Regions from separate parts of the Lacticaseibacillus sp. YLM2-1 genome, predicted to be linked through region 3. Evidence: predicted binding sites of a transcription regulator. Region 3 holds the regulator's gene; each other region holds the start of a gene.
The links. The regulator HrcA, encoded in region 3, represses chaperone genes, less so after heat shock. The targets are predictions, from matches to a motif close to TTAGCACTCNNNNNNNNNGAGTGCTAA.
Positions count from the first base shown of each region.

Region 1: a site for HrcA is predicted at 3,886-3,912, ahead of groES (co-chaperone GroES). Genes of this name have one in related genera too.
Region 2: a site for HrcA is predicted at 4,411-4,437, ahead of AC07KQ_RS03420 (Hsp20/alpha crystallin family protein). Genes of this name have one in related genera too.

Region 1 is NZ_CM152617.1:2,249,098-2,255,809, reverse strand. It holds gene AC07KQ_RS10845 (GntR family transcriptional regulator) at 1-32, shown strand, start outside; gene AC07KQ_RS10840 (ATP-binding cassette domain-containing protein) at 29-916, shown strand; gene AC07KQ_RS10835 (hypothetical protein) at 917-1,945, shown strand; gene AC07KQ_RS10830 (LCP family protein) at 2,007-3,065, opposite strand; gene AC07KQ_RS10825 (CPBP family intramembrane glutamic endopeptidase) at 3,146-3,790, opposite strand; gene groES (co-chaperone GroES) at 3,942-4,223, shown strand; gene groL (chaperonin GroEL) at 4,260-5,894, shown strand; gene AC07KQ_RS10810 (DUF1827 family protein) at 6,389-6,712, shown strand, end outside.
Region 2 is NZ_CM152617.1:719,323-726,034, forward strand. It holds gene AC07KQ_RS03405 (exonuclease SbcCD subunit D) at 1-515, shown strand, start outside; gene AC07KQ_RS03410 (AAA family ATPase) at 515-3,640, shown strand; gene AC07KQ_RS03415 (hypothetical protein) at 3,739-3,882, shown strand; gene AC07KQ_RS03420 (Hsp20/alpha crystallin family protein) at 4,546-5,022, shown strand; gene AC07KQ_RS03425 (hypothetical protein) at 5,016-5,249, opposite strand; gene mutY (A/G-specific adenine glycosylase) at 5,592-6,695, shown strand.
Region 3 is NZ_CM152617.1:1,601,131-1,607,842, reverse strand. It holds gene truB (tRNA pseudouridine(55) synthase TruB) at 1-304, shown strand, start outside; gene ribF (riboflavin biosynthesis protein RibF) at 311-1,258, shown strand; gene hemW (radical SAM family heme chaperone HemW) at 1,260-2,405, shown strand; gene hrcA (heat-inducible transcriptional repressor HrcA) at 2,568-3,614, shown strand; gene grpE (nucleotide exchange factor GrpE) at 3,791-4,381, shown strand; gene dnaK (molecular chaperone DnaK) at 4,411-6,285, shown strand; gene dnaJ (molecular chaperone DnaJ) at 6,398-6,712, shown strand, end outside.

The DNA.
Region 1 (6,712 bases), 650 kb from region 3:
CATGGCTCAATGAGAAGGAGGGACAAGCATGAGTTTAACGATCACAAAATTGCAAAAAAAGATTGCCGATCAGGCTGTACTGAATAACATCACATTTTCCTTATCACTAGGGCAGGTGGTCGGGCTTGTCGGGCCTAACGGTATTGGGAAAACGACCATCTTCCGAACAGTGACGCATCAATATCGTGCGGACGGGGGCACCATTGAGTTGGATGAACAGGACTTGACCGACCATCCGGAACAACGCGAAAACCTTTTTTACCTTGATAATCAACATCTCTTCTTCCGTAAATACCGGTTGGATAAAATCGCCGGCGATTATCAATTGCTCTATGCGACGTTTGATCAAGCGCGGTTTATGGCGCTGATCAAAAAGTTCGGCCTGCAAGGATCACAACGTTTTCAGAGCCTTTCAAAAGGTTTCCAGGCATTGGTGATGGTGGCGTTGGCGCTGGCGAGCGGGGCACCGTATGTTTTTCTGGATGAACCATTTGATGGGTTGGATTTGCTGATTCGCGAGCGGATTGTCAATTTGGTGGTAGATGCTGTTGCTGATGGTAAACGAACCTTTCTCATCGCCTCACATAATCTAGTCGAATTAGACGGCTTGTCAGATCGCGTTTTGTTCGTTAAAGCCGGTCGGATCAGTCAGGACTTGACGCTAGAGGACGTCAGACAGCAGGCGATCAAGCTGCAGTTAGTTTTCAAAACCAAGGCGATTCCTGATGTGATCAGGGAACAAGGTCGGATTCTGACCATTCGTGGACGCGTGATCGAAGCGGTTTTCCCGCATTTCACACCTGAAGTCAAGGCCGCGATTGCCGCCGAAGAACCCGTGCTGAATGAGAGCTTGCCGTTATCGCTATCTGATTTATTTAAAGTTGAGTTTCGCGCCAAAAACGCGGAGGTGAAATAAATGGGTGAAGATCGTTTATTGAAACTGGTAAGATCGCGACATAAAGTTTTGTTGCGGGTGATCGTAGTCTTTGCACTGTTGCTGTCAGCGGTGAATTTGGGTCAAAGCATACAAAACTATCATAACGAGCAAAAATACGTCATGGACTTAGCGCAGTTTGAAGAAAGTAAACAAGAGGCCAAGAAAAATCACCTTACTTTTTATAACAATAAAAGTTATGAAGAGTATCGGGAAGACCAGCGTCATCTTTTTATTCCAAATCAAAAAGGGCAACTTTTGTCTGACCTTATTAGTGGTCGCTTTTTCACGGTTGTCTCGTATTTGATTCCGCTAATAGTCGGTTTAGCAATAGCCAGTATTGACCAAGCGAGTGGTTTTAATGCAGCCATTTTCAGTAGTGGGTTTCGCCGAAGAAGGGTATTTGCAACACGTTATTGGTATGGTTTTCTGAGTCTTCTTGGTGTGATGATGCTTGGCTCAGGGATCACCATCATAGGTTATTATGTTGCCATTCCTGCTATGTATGTCGGATTGAGTGGGATGAATCTTTTAGGTGTTTTGCTCATGAATATAGCGGTCGTTAGTTTCATGTATACAATCGGCACCGCCATTGGTACGATTTTCGCGTCACCGTTTTGGATGGGGGTCTTCGGGCTGTTCGGTACGTGGTTTGGGGCAACTGCAGCAGATCGACTGATCTATTCAACGATGCGTTCGAATCCAGTCCGGTTATCAGGCAACAACTTATTTTTTGCCTACTTTATTGCCGCGATGGTTATCAGTATTATCGGCTATTTTGCGACGAGGTGGTTATTTGACCACATTTCGCTGGAAAATGCGGGCAATGTTCTCTTACTGCCAAAATTACGCTGGGTGGTCATGATATATGCATTGGCTGTCATACCATACGGGCTTGGTCAGTGGCTGTTAAACAATGAGCTGCTTTCTTATACCGTTTCAATCATAGCCATTCTTGCTCTTGGTTTCTGGTGGTGGTATCGGGAACGACCCCAGAAGAAACTTGCTTGAGGCTTGAATTTAAGCGCAAAAACACCCGCAGACAGTGAAATCTGCGGGTGTTTTTGAATGATCAATCATACGGGGTAAAGATAATGTAGTTTTGGTCCGTGGTTGCCTTAAAGTCAAACTGCGTGTTCTTCGCATTTTGTTTTGTCTCTTCATTGCTGATGGTTTCGGTTTGCAGCCCCAGAGCTGTCCGAAGTTTGTTGGAGATTCGTTGCATCTCAGCGTCGGAAGCAATCTGGTAAGCACCATCGCCGACCCATGCGTTGACACCTTGCAAATGATCAGTCGAAACTGTTTTTGCGGCGTCACGGTAATTCAAGAAAATACTTTGCATATCATCAAAACTCATATTCGTGGCAATATTTTTTGAGATAGTGTCCATGAGCTTGGTAAAATTGCCAAGTGATCCAACAGAAATTGCTTTTTTGAGAATGGCCTTGATGACTTGTTGCTGCCGCTTCTGTCGGCCATAATCGCCCTCTGGGTCAGAGTGACGCATCCGTGAATATGCCAACGCCATATTGCCATTGAGATGCATGGGGCCTTTCGTGAACTTCTGGTTGCCAGTGTATGGATCCTGAAAGGAAAACGGTACGACGACATCAATACCGCCGACAGCATTGACGACTTTTTCAAGCGCCCCCATGTTGATTGTTAGGTAGTAAGAAATCGGGACATTGACCAGCTTGGAAACAGTGTTGATCGCCATGTCCGAACCGCCAACGTTGTACGCGGCATTGATCTTCTGCATGTTGAATTCCTTTGTGCCAATTAACTCTGCAGCGGTGTCACGCGGGATACTGACCATGGTTGTTTTCTTGGTTTTAGGATTAACGACAGCAACAATCATGGTATCAGAGTTGCCTTTTTCAATCCGACCATCAGCACCAGTATCGACGCCTAGTAGCAAAACGGCGAACGGCTTCTTGTTAGCAATGTCGGTACTGACATGTTTGGTCGCATGATATGTATTATTGATGGCATATTTTGCCTGACTGTATAACCGCAAGGCATACGCACCTGTTGTGAACAGACCAACCACAACGATTAGGCTGATCAATTTGCCCCAGCGAAAACGCCTCGGCTTCTGTTGTTGTTGGCGGCGATTAGAACGGGTCTCCATGTTTGAACTGCTCCTTCACAAAATCATTATTTCTATTATAAGAGATGAAAGCAGGGGTCAAGGTTAATATTCGATTACGATTATAGGGTGTGGGCGAGATAGTAAAGCCAAACCACCCACAAAGATCCAAGGCGGGCGATAATAGCCGTGCTGACTGCGCCAGTGTGTCGATAATCATATGCAAGAACAAGTCCAACCAATGTGGCGCTTAACCAGTGTCCGCCCGGTTGCGTTAAAGCAAACAGGAGACTAGTGATCAAGGCACCGCCAAAGATACCGGTGACATTCACAAGATTACCGAATAGAACTTTGCGATAGGTTAGCTCTTCCAACACAGGAATAGCCAATCCGATCACTAGGAAATACCACGGATTAGTTGCCATACTGGACAGCTGCTGATGAATTAGGCTGCTAGTTTGCGGTATTTTGAATAAAAATGTTTCTAGCCATGAACCCACAAGCTGAGCGACCAAAACGCCAACGATACCGATTGGTCCCCAGAAAACCCGCTGTTGTGGGGCGGCAACCCCAGGTTCTTCGATGGCGTTGGCAATGACTAACTGTCGCTCACTGAAACCAGCGGCAATCATCGCCAGCACACTGATCACAGTAGCAAGACCTAAGCTGAGTCGGCCAACGGGTAAGATTTGGAAAATCAGCAAGTTACCAATCAGCGCCACTAAATAGGCACCAATAATGGAAAGTCCATGTTTTTGTAGTGACATAAAGAGCTCCTTTAAAAAAATGTCTGGAATAAGTATAACATTCCACGGTTTGGGGTTGCATTCAACCGCAAAACTCGTTATAGTTACTTCTGTAGTTAGCACTTAGACATAACGAGTGCTAAATCAAAAAATGTAATGTGGAGGGATTGCCTTGTTAAAACCATTAGGAGATCGCGTGATTGTCGAGGTCGTTGAAGAAGAGGAGCAGACAGTTGGCGGCATCGTTTTAGCCAACAACGCAAAACAAAAGCCGCAAACCGGCAAAGTTGTTGCAGTAGGTGAAGGCGCTTTGACACCAGAAGGCAAGCGTTTGCCAATGGCCGTCAAAGTTGGCGATACTGTATTATACGACAAATACGCCGGCTCTGAAGTGAAGTATGAAGGTCAAGACTACCTTGTATTGCATGAAAAAGACATCATGGCAATTGCGTAACTAAATAATCGATCAATTTTGAGGTGAATAAAAACAATGGCAAAAGAAATTAAATTCTCTGAAGACGCACGTGCTGCAATGCTGCGCGGCGTTGATCAGTTGGCAAACACAGTTAAGACAACCTTAGGACCAAAAGGCCGCAACGTTGTTTTGGACAAGAGCTATGGCTCACCGGAAATTACCAATGACGGTGTCACAATTGCGAAGTCCATTGACTTGGAAGATCACTACGAAAACATGGGCGCCAAGTTGGTTGCCGAAGTTGCTTCCAAGACAAATGACATTGCTGGTGATGGTACCACAACCGCAACGGTTTTGGCACAAAGTATTATCCGCGAAGGCATGAAGAACGTTACAGCCGGTGCTAATCCTGTTGGCATTCGCACAGGGATTGAAAAAGCAACTAAGGCTGCCGTTGACGAATTGCACAAGATTAGCCACAAAGTTAATGGTAAGAAAGAAATCGCGCAGGTTGCGTCCGTTTCTTCCTCAAATACAGAAGTTGGTAGTCTGATTGCTGACGCCATGGAAAAAGTTGGCCACGATGGTGTGATTACCATTGAAGAAAGCAAAGGGATTGACACTGAACTCTCTGTTGTTGAAGGGATGCAGTTTGATCGCGGCTATCTGAGCCAATACATGGTCACCGATAATGATAAGATGGAAGCTGACCTTGACGATCCTTATATCTTGATCACCGACAAAAAGATTTCCAATATTCAGGACATTTTGCCGCTGTTACAAGAAATCGTTCAACAAGGTAAGGCACTGTTGATCATTGCTGATGACGTTGCTGGTGAAGCATTGCCAACCTTAGTTCTGAACAAGATTCGTGGTACCTTCAATGTTGTTGCGGTTAAGGCCCCTGGCTTTGGTGATCGGCGTAAGGCTCAACTTGAAGATATCGCTACCTTGACTGGTGGTACCGTGATCAGTTCTGACCTTGGCTTGGATCTTAAAGACACCAAGCTTGAACAATTGGGTCGTGCCGGCAAGGTAACGGTTACCAAGGACAACACCACGATTGTTGATGGCGCTGGCTCTAAGGATGCCATTGCTGAACGGGTTAATATCATCAAGAAGCAAATTGATGACACGACCAGTGACTTTGACCGTGAAAAGTTGCAAGAGCGTTTGGCTAAGTTAGCTGGCGGTGTTGCGGTTGTCAAGGTTGGTGCCGCTACTGAAACTGAATTGAAGGAACGCAAGTATCGGATCGAAGATGCTTTGAATGCGACCCGTGCCGCGGTTGAAGAAGGTTATGTTGCTGGCGGCGGTACAGCTCTGGTAGATGTTTTGCCTGCAGTTGCTGCTTTGAAAGAAGAAGGCGACGTTCAAACCGGGATCAACATCGTGCTACGTGCGCTTGAGGAACCTGTTCGCCAGATTGCTGAGAACGCCGGCAAAGAAGGTTCTGTCATCGTTGAACAGCTGAAGAAGGAAAAGCAAGGCGTTGGTTACAATGCCGCTACTGATGAATGGGAAGATATGGCTAAGTCAGGTATTATTGACCCAACCAAAGTGACCCGTTCTGCATTGCAAAACGCCGCTTCCGTTGCTGCTTTGATGCTGACGACTGAAGCCGTTGTTGCTGACAAGCCAGATCCAAATGCAAATAATAATGCTGCCGCTGGTGCTAACCCAGCAGCAGGCATGGGCGGTATGATGTAATTTCTGCCTATTCGTTCAACAAAAGCACTGGCTTATGCGCCGGTGCTTTTGTTGTTTACATAGTGTGCTTTTCAAGTTTTCAAGGTCACTTTATGAAGTTAATTAACATTTCTGTGCCTAATCATTAGTCACTAAGGGGCATTCATTGGTAAAATAAAGATAGTTTCATGTTGTATGATGGTTAATTAGTAAGATCATCAGCCGTGGACATCAAAGCGATGTCGCGGTCATAACGCGTTCGCCAGCGCAGCAACCTGCGTGTAAGGACCTTGAACGCAATGGTCAAAGACCGACCATCACGTCCAAGGCCACTTACACTTCTGTCACTAAGCGCGCTGGCTCACGCTCAGTCATAACGCGTTCGCCAGCGCAGCGACCTGCGTGTAAGGACCCTGAATGCAATGGCCCAAACCCGGCCATCACATTCAGGTCCACTTACACTCCGGTCGCTAAGCGCGCTGGCTCACGCTCACACAAAAAAAAGGGGCGATTTGATGAAGCTGATTCAAAATCCCATTCGGCTTAACGCCAGCTTGCACAAAATGTTACCGAACACAATGCGGTATCTTTATAATCGAAAGCCGGTTAAGTTTTTTGAATTATATACGTTAGGATCTGTTCATGTTTATTACGTTGAAGGATTTGACCAAGTCGATGTCGTCTTGACCCACGACAAACGCACCATTAAAGATGCTGAGATTGATTTTGTCTTGGAAAAACTGTTGCCTGATACGCCTAAAGCTGACCTTAAAATTGACCACGCTGCTAAAAGCGAGATCGAGCACGAGGTTCATCGCAAGTTGAAGGTCCATGATGTT
Region 2 (6,712 bases), 880 kb from region 3:
TTGATTATGTGGCACTAGGGCATCTGCACAACCATCATGCTTTGCATGGTGAACCAAAGATTCAATATAGCGGTGCTTTGTTAAAATACGCGGTCAGCGAGGCCCATCAAGAAAAAGGGGTCTATATTGTCGATACTGAGACCATGGATCGTGAGTTTGTGCCGTTGAAGCCTAAGCACGATTTAATCGAGTTAAAAGCTAGTTATGCCGACTTGACGGCTCCAGCATACTATCAGCAGCAGGATCGAGACGCCTATATTGGGATTGATTTGACCGATACGCAAGTAATTCCGAATGTCATGGCGCAATTACGCCAGATTTATCCGCGGATTATTAGCCTGCGCCGTGAGAACGGTGTGAATGCCATCAAGCCTTTGCAAGAGCGGCAGCGTGATTTGGATCCGATGAGTTTGCTGCAGACTTTTTTTAAAGATATGACACAAGATGATTTGTCGGCCGCCCAGATTAAGTGGGCGAAGGCAGGGTTGACGACGGCTAAAAAGGAGCAGGCATAATGCAACTTAAACAATTACACATGCAATTTTTTGGTCCATATGCAGATGCAGTCGTTGATTTTGACGATTTTCGTACCAGTCCCTTATTCTTGATCAGCGGGCCAACCGGCAGTGGTAAAACCACGATTTTTGATGCTTTGATTTATGCCTTGTATGGTGAAACGTCAGGTGAGCGTGACGGTGGGCAAATGCGCTCAAATTTTGCAGGTAACAGCGATTTAACAAAGGTGACACTCACCTTTGATCATGATGGCAAACATTATTTAATCGAGCGCCAACCGCCGCAATTGCAAAGTAAAAAACGCGGCGATGGACTAACCGAAGTCAAAGCTAAGGTGTTGCTAGCTATCTCCTCAGATGAAAAACAGGTGGCTGAGTACCGTAAGAAAAATCAAGTTCAGGAACAGCTAGACGCCGTTTTACACCTTGATGCTTCGCAGTTTCGACAGATTGTTTTGTTGCCACAAGGCGATTTTCGCCGGTTCTTAGATGCTGATAGCAATGCGAAAGAAGATCTACTGCGTGACTTGTTCGGTACTCAGTTGATTCAACGTTGGCAAACCGCTATGTTGGCGCAGATGAAAGCCAAGGGAGCAGCCATTCAGGACCAAGAGCGGATGTTAGACGTTTTGATGTCGCAGTTTGACTTCGAGACGGCTCCTGACGAGCATGCTACGATGGCGGATAAGCTGTCATTGATGAGAGCAACGGTGGCGAGTCAAGCGAAAGTTGTGACAGCAAGACAAGCGACCGCGGCGCAAAGTCACCAACGATATCAGGAAGCACAAACGGCACTGCAACAGGGGCAACAATTGGCGCAGGCTTTTACAGAGCGAGAACAAGCCGCCACAGCTTTAGCAAAACTGGCGGAGCAAAAACAAACCCATCAGAAGCAATTAAAACAAATTGAACAATTGACATGGGTACAGCAACATGAAAATGCTGCTCAACGTGTTCAAAAGGCTGGACAAGATCTTAAAGCGGCAATTGTGCAGTCTGAACAAACGCAAGCAGCTTTAACGACGACCGAACAGAAATTTTCTCTGGACAAGCAAGCTTTAGCACGCTTGCAGGCCAAATCAGACCAGATTGAGGCCCAAAAGAAACAACTGAATAGTTTACAGGCTGTTCAGCAACAGTTGACAGCCATCGCCGAACAAAATAAACAGGTGATTAAACAAGCAGCAATTGTTAATGAGGCTGAGCTTGCGTTGACGCACGCACAACAGCAGTTGACGGACGCCCAAACCGTTAAAACACAGCAGCAAACAAGTCTGGATAACTTGGGCTTGGATGAGCTGATAACCACGGTCAATACTCAGCGCAACTTATTGGCTGCCTTAGTGCCACAGGCTGCTAATTATCAGGAAGCCCAAGCTGATGTTGCACAGTTGTCTATGGCCATCAAAAAAACCCAAGTTACGCTGGAGCAAGCCGAAACGCAGGTAGCAGCCACAACCTCGCATTTGAACAAGCTTCAGCAGACTCAGATTCGCCAACAAATTGCACATTTGGCTGCTAAGCTCGAGCCTGACAGCCCATGTCCTGTTTGCGGCAGTACTAGCCATCCGCATCCGGCGCTTGTGGTTGACGAACCATTGGTGAGCGAAGCAGCGTTGAAACAAGCCGATCAGGAACGGCAAAAGGCTGCCGCAAGAAAAACTATGGTCGAGACACAATTGGCGAATCTTGAAACCCAACTGAAAACTGCGAAGGCCAAAACTGCACAGGCAAGGCAGGCTTTTACTGAGCATTGGCAAGAACAGGCCAAACTGATTGCAGGCGTTGCGGATAAAACTGGTATTTTACAACAATTAACGGCGTTGAAAACACTGGCGGCAACTAACGAGCACCAGTTAACGGAAGCGCAAACGGAGCACGCTGCTTTGCAAGTTGCGCTAAAAAAGAGTGACAAGGCCATCACTACCGGTACGACAAAAGTTCAGCAATGCGAAGCTAGTTTGAACACGGCTAGAATTGATGCGGCTGAAGCGGAAAGTGCGTTGAAGACCATGCAAAAGAACCTGCCCGCGGAAGCGACGGATTTGGCGACGGTCGCTGCTCAAGCTACAACCCTGCAGACAACCATTACAACGTATCAGGCTCAACTTCAGGAGGCGCAGGCAAGGGTCAATGCTTTGGATCGGCAATTAGCCGGGTTGCAAGCAGACGAGAAACACGCCGCGGCACAAGTGACTGCTTTGACCAAGGAACAGGCGGAAGCAAAAGCAACCTTTACGATAGCAGTCACGGAGTATTTTGGTGCTGATGGCAAGCAACGGTTCGCCGAGTTGCAGCTGCGGGTATCACAATTACCGCTGTTGAACGAACAGGTTCAGACTTATGAGCATACACAGCTCAAACAACAAACGTTATTAGATGCCGCCAATAAAACTATTGGTACCCAAGCACAGCCACAGCTTGATCAGCTTGAGGCCGAAGCAACAGCAGCGGAAACGACAGCAACAAACGACCAAACGGCTTTGATTAAGATTAGTCAGGCGCATGATGCTGCTGAAAAATTGGCCAAACAAGCGGCCACTATCTTTACGGCCAATCAAACGGCGCTTGCAGCCTACGCGGATTTACAAACACTGGCCACTGTGATGAATGGAAATGGTCCCAAGAAACTCAGTCTGGAGCGATACGTTTTGCAGGCTTATTTGCAAGAAATTCTGAATGTGGCCAATAGCCGTCTGCAGGTTTTGTCCAATAACCGGTATCAATTTGTTTTGCATACCAGCTTGGGGACGCAGAAGATCCACTCTGGGTTGGAAATTGATGTTTACGATGATCAGGTTGGTGAGAAACGAGCTGTGCAGACGCTATCAGGCGGTGAAAGCTTCATCGCTGCCCTTAGCTTGGCGCTGGCTTTAGGGGAAGTGATTCAGCAGGAAAGCGGCGGGATTAATATTGATGCATTGTTTGTTGATGAAGGCTTCGGCAGCCTTGATGCCAATAGTCTTGATGTGGCGATGAATGCGTTAGAATCATTAGAAGGCGAATCGCGGCTAATCGGCATCATTTCACATGTGACCGAGCTGCGGGATAATATTCCCGATCAGTTGCAAGTTGAGCCAGCAGGTACGGGCCGCAGTCGCTTAAAGATCCTTCACTCGGCTTAGCACTTTTAAATTGAGTGTGCCAAGTCTACGTGAAAGTGGTATAACAGAGATTGTAAGGGTCAATCCTACGAACTCACACCAAAAAGAGGCGACATCACATGGCATCATTGAGCAAAGAACAGAAAAAAGCTTTGATCGCTAAAGTTGAAAAGGAGCGCCAAGACCATCCCGAAAAGAAGTCAAAGAAGTCTGGCTTTGAAACGATTGACGAAGAAGCAGAACGCCTTGAAAGCGAAAATTAATGTTAGTTGAGTCGCTGGTCCTGAACAGTTAACTGTTCAGGGCTTTTTTTTGCAGAGCGCAAACTGGCCCGCTTAGAAACCGAAGCATAAGTGGCCTCGAACCTAAACGACTGGTCTTTGGTCGTTTAGGTTCGAGGTCCTTATGCGGAGGTTTCTGGGCCAGTTTGCGCGTTTCGGAGTTCAGCAATATCAGGCAGGGCTTTGGTCGTTTTAGGTTCGAGGTCCTTATGCTTCGGTTTCTGGGTCGGTTTGCGCGTTTTCAAAGATCTATAGCCCAATATTCAGTTTCGGGACAGCCAGATCTGCAACTTTTGCGCCCCAGTGACAGTAACTGTCTATGATGGCAAGAACGGTATTTATCGCCATTAAGCTAGCGCTTTTACCCATGACGCCGCATACTAGTCGTGTCCATTGAGCAGTTGCCGCAATACTAAGACTTTTTTAATAATGGTCTACAAAGAAATTAAAAGCTATAACGCATGTGAGAGTATGCAAAGAAACCGATTAATCAGCTTTTTTCAAAAAATATTAGCACTTAGCGTTCACAAGTGCTAGTTTGTGGTATAACTATAGGTGGAGCGAGGGAGAAGGAACAAGAGCTTCAGAGCAAATGTGTTTCTCCCGAATCGCCAAAGTCTCTATATTGAAAGGAAGCTATCTGTTATGGCTAATGAAGTTTTGAATCGTCGTAATAATGAGTTGATGAACAATGTGAATGATCCGTTCTTTGACAACTTAGCACGCCGGTTCTTCGGCCCGGTATCTGACTGGATGGATTGGGCAACACCTGCCATCACCAGCACGGCCGTCAACGGATTACTAACTGATGTTAAGGAGACCAAGGACGCTTACGAAGTTCATGTGGATGTACCTGGGATTGATAAGAACAACATCAAGATGAACTACCACGATGGTGTTTTGAGTATTAACGTTCATAAGGACGATATCACCGACCACGCTGATAAGAACGGCAACGTCATGATGTCTGAACGTAACTACGGCACAATGAGTCGGAGCTATCAACTACCAAACGTTGATGCAAGCAACATCAAGGCAGCCTATCAGGATGGTGTCCTCAATATCACCATGCCTAAGCTGACTGAATCTAAGGAGTCTGGTCACAACATTGAAATTCAATAATGTTCGTCATCAGCTGACCCAAGATTTACGGACTGCATTGCAAGCATGAATAGAAGCGGCACTTCTGCCGTTAGTGGGCAGAACCCATGAGTAAGCAAACAAAAATCGATGAGAATTGCCGCAGTTGCAGTGATCATTGAGTCGTTAAAGTCATCCCAGCGATACGTATGGTCGTTGGGGTGATTTTTTTGTAGAGCGCGAAAAGGCGCGATTAGAAACCGGAACATAAGTGGCCTCGAGCCTAAACGACAGGGCTTTGGTCGTTTAGGTTCGAGGTCCTTATGTGCAGGTTTCTGCGCCTTTTCGCGCGTTTCAGAGAGCCACAATATCATGGCTAAGCTTTAGCCATTTAGATTCAAGCTCCTTATGCGCAGGTTTCTAGGTCAGTTTGCGCGCTTCGGCGAGCCACAATATCATGACAGGGCTTTGGTCGTTTAGGTTCGAGGTCCTTATGCACAGGCTTCTGGACCTTGCTCGCGCATTTCAGCTTGAAACAAGGATTCCCACTCACTAACAAAAGCAGTTCAATATTTCCCGATTTTCAAGTCCATGGTAAGCTAGGGGTTATGATGACAAACAAATTAATCAACTGGCCGCCGGAAAAAGTGGCGGCTTTTCAAAAGGCCTTATTGAATTGGTATGATCAACATGCGCGTCAATTGCCGTGGCGCGAGGATCATGATCCTTATCATGTCATGGTTAGTGAGCTCATGCTGCAGCAAACGCAAGTGCAGACGGTGATTCCTTATTATGAACGGTTTATGAATCAATTCCCGACCGTGGGAGCCTTAGCGAAGGCGCCAGAAGCAGAGGTTCTGAAGGCGTGGGAGGGCTTGGGTTATTATTCCCGCGCACGCCGTCTGCAACAGGCAGCCAAGCAGATTGTTGCCGATTATGGCGGCGTTTGGCCGCAGACCTCAGAAACACTGCAGACATTGTCTGGCATCGGGCCTTACACAGCCGGAGCGATTGCGTCAATTAGTTTCGGGGAACCTGTGCCTGCCATTGACGGTAACGCTTTTCGAGTTTTCGCTCGGTTGTTTAAAGTGGATGCGGATATTGCCCGGCCACAAACGCGTCAGATCTTTTTTGACTTGATTCAGCCACTGATGCCAAAAGATCGACCTGGTGATTTTAATCAGGCCGTCATGGATCTTGGCTCAAGTTACATGTCGGCGAATCACCCAGACCCTGCACATTCTCCGGTGCGAGATTTTGATGCCAGTTATCGAGATGGGGTGGTTTCGGCTTATCCGGTTAAAACGAAAAAGCCACGGCCGGTGTTGCATCGTTACTTTGCGTTAGTCATTCGCTCGGAGAAAGGCTATTTACTTGAACAGCGGCCAAGTACTGGCTTGCTGGCTGATTTGTGGATGTTTCCGCTCGTTGACATGGCAGATCTTGAAAGTACCATGATGAGTGCGCAGTTAGATGAGGTCAGCACGTTGTTTGCGGCATCGTCAGGGATGCAGCTGACGTTTGCGGATCTTGGCGCGAAAACGGTTAAGCATACTTTTACGCATCAGCAATGGCAGTTGACGTTGATTGGGGTCGAAACTGCGGCGAGCGATCTCAGCTTTTTACCAGCACGGTGGGTGAAAGCGGATCATTTTAGTGAGCTGGCGTTGCCGACGGTGCAGAAGAAGTTGAATGCAGCGCTGGGGATGAATTAGAAATTGGTATTGGGTGA
Region 3 (6,712 bases):
AGTAAAAAGCGGCGGGTTTACGTTGAACCAGGCGGTTAGCATTCAGCAATTGAAGGCGCATGCCGCGGCAGGTACTTTAGCCGATGTGATTCAACCGATTGATATTGCTTTTGCCGATCTGCCTCAAGTTGATTTGACCGTAGAACAATTTGAGGCAATCAGTCATGGCCGCTTTTTATCGCTCGATCAGCAGACTCCGCGCGTTCGTCTGCATTTTGCAGGCGTTCTTAAGGCTATCTATCGCCGAGAAGACGATCAGTATCGGCCAGATTTAATGTTTTTAGCTAATGAAAAGAATGTGTGAAAATTTATGAAAACAATTGATATTCAGCCGCCATTGCAGGTGTCCGCGGCCCCGCCACAGCCCATCGTCTTGACCTTGGGCTTCTTTGACGGCGTCCATCGCGGCCATCAAGCGGTGATTAAAACCGGCAAGAAGATCGCTTTAGCAAAAAAGATACCGTTGGCGGTGATGACGTTCAATATTCATCCAGCCGTCGTTTATCGTGGGGTTTCCGAAACCGATATTCGGTATTTATCCACTCGTGAAGAGAAAATCAGAATTATGCAGTCACTGGGCGTGGACTATTTGTATGTGGTTCACTTTACCCCAGATTTCGCTGCGCTGACGCCGCAAGCATTTGTCGATCAGTATTTGGTCGGTCTGAAGGCGGATACGGTAGTTGCAGGTTTTGACTATACTTATGGCAAGCGGGATGTTGCATCTATGGCTTTATTGCCAAAATATGCTCGTGGCCGGTTTGATGTCATCAGCGTGCCGGAACTCGCTGAGGATGGTCAAAAGGTCAGTTCAACCCGAATCCGGCATGCACTCGATTCCAGAGATATTGATACGGCCAATGATTTTCTGGGTTATACCTATACAACTGCTGGTAAGGTGGTTCATGGTGAGGCGCGTGGCCGTTTGCTTGGCTTCCCAACAATCAATTTGGAGACACTTGGCCAACAGCGATTACCAGGCATTGGTATTTATGCAGTGAAGGTCAAAGTTGGCACCACTTGGTATTTAGGCATGGCCTCCATTGGCCGTAATGTCACGTTTGGCGCCGATCGAGACGTGACACTTGAGATTAATTTACTTGATTTTAATCAAATGATTTATGGCGAAACCGTTCAAGTTCGCTGGTATCACTATTTACGCGGTGAAGTGAAATTTGCTGGTGCTGATGCCTTGATTGATCAATTGAAAAAAGATGAAACTGCCGTCCGAGACTATTTTGCCGCAAAGAAGGGTTAATATGGCAGGTGCTTATCTTCACATACCATTTTGTGAACATATTTGTTACTACTGCGATTTCAACAAAGTTTTCATCGAAGGCCAGCCAGTTGATGATTATGTGGCCATGCTGCTAAAAGAAATGCGGATGGTGATGGCCGAACATCCTGAAGAAAAAATTCAGACGGTTTATGTCGGTGGTGGCACGCCCAGCACGCTGACACCGACACAATTGGCTACATTGTGTCAGGGTATTCATGATATCCTACATTTTGATCAAGGGGAGTTTACTTTTGAAGCTAACCCCAATGACTTGCTCACGACCGAAAAATTGCAAGTGCTACATGATTATGGTGTCAACCGTTTGTCGATTGGCGTGCAATCGTTTAATGATGATGTATTACGCCGAATCGGCCGGATACATCGAGCAAAAGATGTTTACACTGCCATTGCTAACGCCCGTCAAGTCGGGTTTGATAATATTTCGATTGATTTGATTTTTCGACTACCTGATCAAAGCCGCGATGACTTTCTGACCAGTTTGCAAAAGGCGTTGGCACTGGATCTGCCGCATTACTCAACGTATTCCCTAATTTTGGAACGTAAAACGATCTTCTATAATCTGATGCGACAGGGCAAGTTGCGCTTGCCGACCCAAGACGTCGAGGCCGATATGTATCAAGATGCGATCGATCTCATGGAAGCACATGGCCGACATCAATATGAAATTAGTAATTTTGCAAAAGACGGGTACCAGTGTGAGCATAACTTGCTTTATTGGCGCAATGACAAGTACTTTGGCTTCGGTGCTGGCGCGTTTGGGTATCTTGGTCGTGATCGCTACCACAACTATGGTCCTATTAAGCAGTATTTAACACCATTACATGCTGACCACTTGCCGGTCCTTGAACATCATTTGGTGCCACAGTCAGAACAGATCGAAGAAGAAATGTTTTTAGGCTTGCGGACGATGCAGGGGGTCAGTGAAGCGCGGTTTTATGATCGCTACCACATGACAGTTGACGCCATTTATGGTGAAACTGTGCCGGAACTGGTCAGTCAAGGTTTGGTTGTGCGCCAAGATGGCTACATTCGCCTGACCAACAAAGGCAAGTTCCTCGGCAACGAGGTTTTTCAACGTTTCTTGATTGATGAGCCGCTTGTTTAAGTGCTAAAAGAAACGACTGTGTTGTTAAAATGCACTTGCCATAATTTTCACTAGAAACGTTCACAATCTAGCAATCGTACCTTGACTTTGCTAACCTCGCTTGGTATATTATTCATTGTATTAGCACTCATATAAAACGAGTGCTAAAGGTGAGGTGAGAAAATGTTGACGAAACGGCAATTGCTCGTCTTAAAAGAGATCATCCGGTTGTTTACTGAAAGTGGCCAGCCGGTGGGCTCAAAGACGTTAATGCAAGAGCTGCCGGTTCACGTCAGTTCTGCGACGATCCGCAACGACATGGCAGCGCTGGAAGATGCCGGTCTGATCACCAAGACCCATAGCAGTTCAGGTCGAGTTCCTTCGACACAAGGCTATCGCTACTATCTTGATCATCTTGTTGAACCCGTGCGCGTCTCTCGCCATGATTTGGCAACGATCAAGCAGGAGCTTGGCCAGCGTTACAGCAAAATGGACGAAATTGTGGCACAAAGCGCGCAGATTCTATCAAATCTGACGAGCTACACTGCCATTAGTCTCGGTCCGGAAGTCAACAATATTAAGCTCACTGGGTTCCGACTCGTACCACTAGGTAACCATCAAGTCATGGCCATTTTGGTCACGAATAATGGTAATGTCGAAAATCAGGTGTTCACCGTCCCGCCGTCCATTTCTTCCGATGAACTTGAAAAAGCCATCAGAATTGTGAATGATCAGCTGGTCGGGTTGCCATTGGTTCAGGTAGCACAGCGGCTGAGGACGGATGTCCCGTCCATGCTAATGCAGTATTTGACCAGCCCAGACGGCTTCCTTGATATTTTTGGCAATGTCTTAAAGTCAGCTGCCTCTGAACGTTTTTATGTTGGTGGGCGGTTGAACTTGATGGATTACCTTGGCGATTCGGATATTCACGAGCTGAAAAAGATCATGTCGTTGATCGATGCGGATCACGGCGATCTGACTGAGTTGCTGGGCGGCCCGATCCGCCAAACACCGGTTCAAGTGCGACTGGGTCCGGAGTTAAAACCTATTGATCTAGCGAACCTCAGCTTGATCACTGCTAGTTATGATGTTGGTGGTCACGGTACCGGTATGATCGCCCTCTTGGGACCGACGCAAATGCCGTACTCCAAGATGATCGGCTTGCTCGACGTTTTTCGCGAAGAGCTAGCTAAACGGTTGACAGACTACTATGCCAACTTTGATCAATAATCATGTTAGCAAATAGCATCAGTTGGTGTTTTTAAGCCAACTGATGCGTTTAAAGAATAGCGTGAACTGACACGTTCAGAAATCGGCGCACAAATGCAATGGTCTTTTTTGGGCATTGTGCATGTGTTCCTTATGGATAGGCTTTTACGTCAGGAAACGCGTTAAAGGAGGATACCATGGCAGAACAAAAAGCAAAGCATGCAGCAAACGCCGCAAAGAAAGCTGAAAAGTCTGCTGATACGAAAGAGACTTCGTTAAAAGAAGATATTTTACAAGAAAGTATCGCGGATCTTAACGAACAACTTTCGAACAGTAAACATGACGGCGAGCAGTTGAAGCAAGAACGCGACGACTTTGAAGATAAATACCTGCGTGCCGCTGCAGAAATTCAAAATATGAATGCTCGCTTCGAGAAAGAGCAGCAAAAGCTGTTGAAATATGATGGGCAAAAGTTGGCTAAAGCCATTTTGCCAGTTGTTGATAATCTCGAGCGGGCGCTTGCAACCGAGGCCAAAGATGACAGTGCAGTTTCCCTGAAGAAGGGTGTTCAAATGGTTTACGACCATCTGGAACGCGCTTTGAAGGAAAACGGCATCACTGCCATTGATGGTGCCGGGGACAAGTTCGATCCCAATACCCAGCAAGCCGTTCAAACGGTCGCAGCGGATGATCAACATCCAGCTGACACAGTCGCGCAGGTATTGCAAAAGGGGTATTACCTCAAGGATCGTGTGTTGCGTCCTGCTATGGTTGTCGTTGCAAAATAATTAATCTGAAAATAAAGAAGGTATAAACTATGAGTAAAGTTATTGGTATTGATTTAGGGACTACCAACTCAGCTGTTGCGGTTCTGGAAGGCAATCAGCCAAAAATTATCACCAACCCTGAAGGCAATCGGACCACGCCATCTGTTGTTGCATTTAAAGATGGTGAAATCCAAGTCGGTGAAGTGGCCAAGCGCCAAGCGATCACTAACCCAGACACGATTGTTTCCATTAAGCGCCATATGGGTGAAGCTAACTACAAAGTCAAGGTTGGCGATAAGGAATACACCCCTCAGGAAATTTCTGCGATGATTTTGCAATACATCAAGAAGTTCTCTGAAGATTATCTTGGTGAACCAGTTAAGGACGCCGTTATTACCGTACCGGCTTACTTTAATGATAGCCAACGGCAGGCCACCAAGGATGCCGGCAAGATTGCTGGTTTGAATGTTCAGCGGATTATCAATGAACCAACCGCTTCTGCCTTGGCTTATGGCTTGGACAAAGGCGACAAGGACGAAAAGATTTTGGTTTACGACCTTGGCGGTGGGACCTTTGATGTTTCCATTCTGCAATTAGGCGACGGGGTCTTTGAAGTGCTGTCGACCAATGGTGATACCCATTTGGGCGGTGATGATTTTGATAACAAGATCATCGACTGGCTAGTTGCTGAATTTAAGAAAGACAACAACATTGATTTGTCCAAGGATAAAATGGCGATGCAACGGCTGAAGGATGCCGCTGAAAAGGCTAAGAAGGATCTGTCCGGGGTTACCCAGACACAGATCAGCTTGCCATTTATCTCTGCTGGCCCTAATGGCCCGTTGCATTTGGAACGTACCTTGACGCGGGCACAGTTTGACGAAATGACCGCTGACCTGGTTGCCAAGACCAAGATCCCAGTCGAAAATGCTTTGAAGGATGCCAAGTTGACCAACGCTGACATCGACAAGGTTATTTTAAATGGTGGTTCAACTCGGACACCAGCAGTTCAGGAAGCAGTTAAACAGTGGACTGGCAAGGACCCAGACCACAGCATTAACCCAGACGAAGCGGTTGCGCTTGGTGCTGCCATTCAAGGCGGGGTCATCTCTGGTGATGTCAAGGATGTTGTGCTGTTGGATGTAACGCCGTTGTCTCTTGGGATTGAAACCATGGGCGGTGTCTTCACCAAACTGATTGATCGTAATACCACAATCCCAACCTCAAAGAGTCAAGTCTTCTCTACTGCAGCAGATAGTCAACCAGCCGTTGATATCCACGTACTTCAAGGGGAACGGCCAATGGCAGCTGACGATAAGACACTCGGGCGCTTCGAGTTGACGGATATTCCGCCAGCACCACGTGGCGTTCCTCAGATCGAAGTTAAATTCGATATTGATAAGAACGGCATTGTTCAGGTTTCTGCGAAGGATCTTGGCACCGGCAAGTCGCAAAACATCACCATCAAGAGTTCTAGCGGTTTGTCCGATGAAGAAATTGAACGGATGAAGAAGGAAGCCGAAGAAAACGCCGATGCCGACGAAAAGCGTAAAGAAGAAGTCGACTTAAAGAATGACGTCGATCAGCTGCTCTTCCAAACCGATAAGACATTGAAAGATGTTGACGGTAAGGTGCCTGAAGAAGACATCAAGAAGGTCAAGGATGCTCAGGAAGCCTTGAAGAAGGCTCAACAAGAAAACAACTTGGACGACATGAAGCAAAAACGGGATGACTTGAACAAACTGGTTCAGGATATGACCGTGAAGTTGTACGAAAATGCCCAGAAGAATCAGCAGGCGCAAGGCGGCCCAGCCAGCGGTGCAGCAACTGATGCAGGCGCAGCTCAAGGCAGCGATGATAAAAAGTCTGACGATGACACCATTAATGGTGACTACAAGGATGTTTCCGACGACGATAAGAAGTAACATGTTGTATCATGAGCAAGAAGCCGAAGCCGCGGCGCGGTTTTGGCTTTTTGTTTGAATTATGCTATGCTGAACAGGCATTTTCAGTCATGATCTGAATCGAGGAGGAACTATGGCGGATCAGAAAGATTATTATGAGACACTCGGTGTAAGCCGAGATGCCGATGATGACACCATTCGTAAAGCGTTCCGCAAGCTTTCGAAGAAATACCATCCGGATCTCAACCATGCACCAGGGGCTGAGCAGAAGTTCAAAGACATTAATGAAGCCTATCAGGTTTTGTCTGATCCCCAAAAACGGGCGGCCTATGACCAGTATGGTTCTGCTGACGGTCCGCAAGGGTTTGGCGGCGCTGGTGCTGGTCAAGGCGGATTTAGTGACTTTGGCGGCGGACAAGGCGGTTTTGGCGGATTTGACGATATCTTC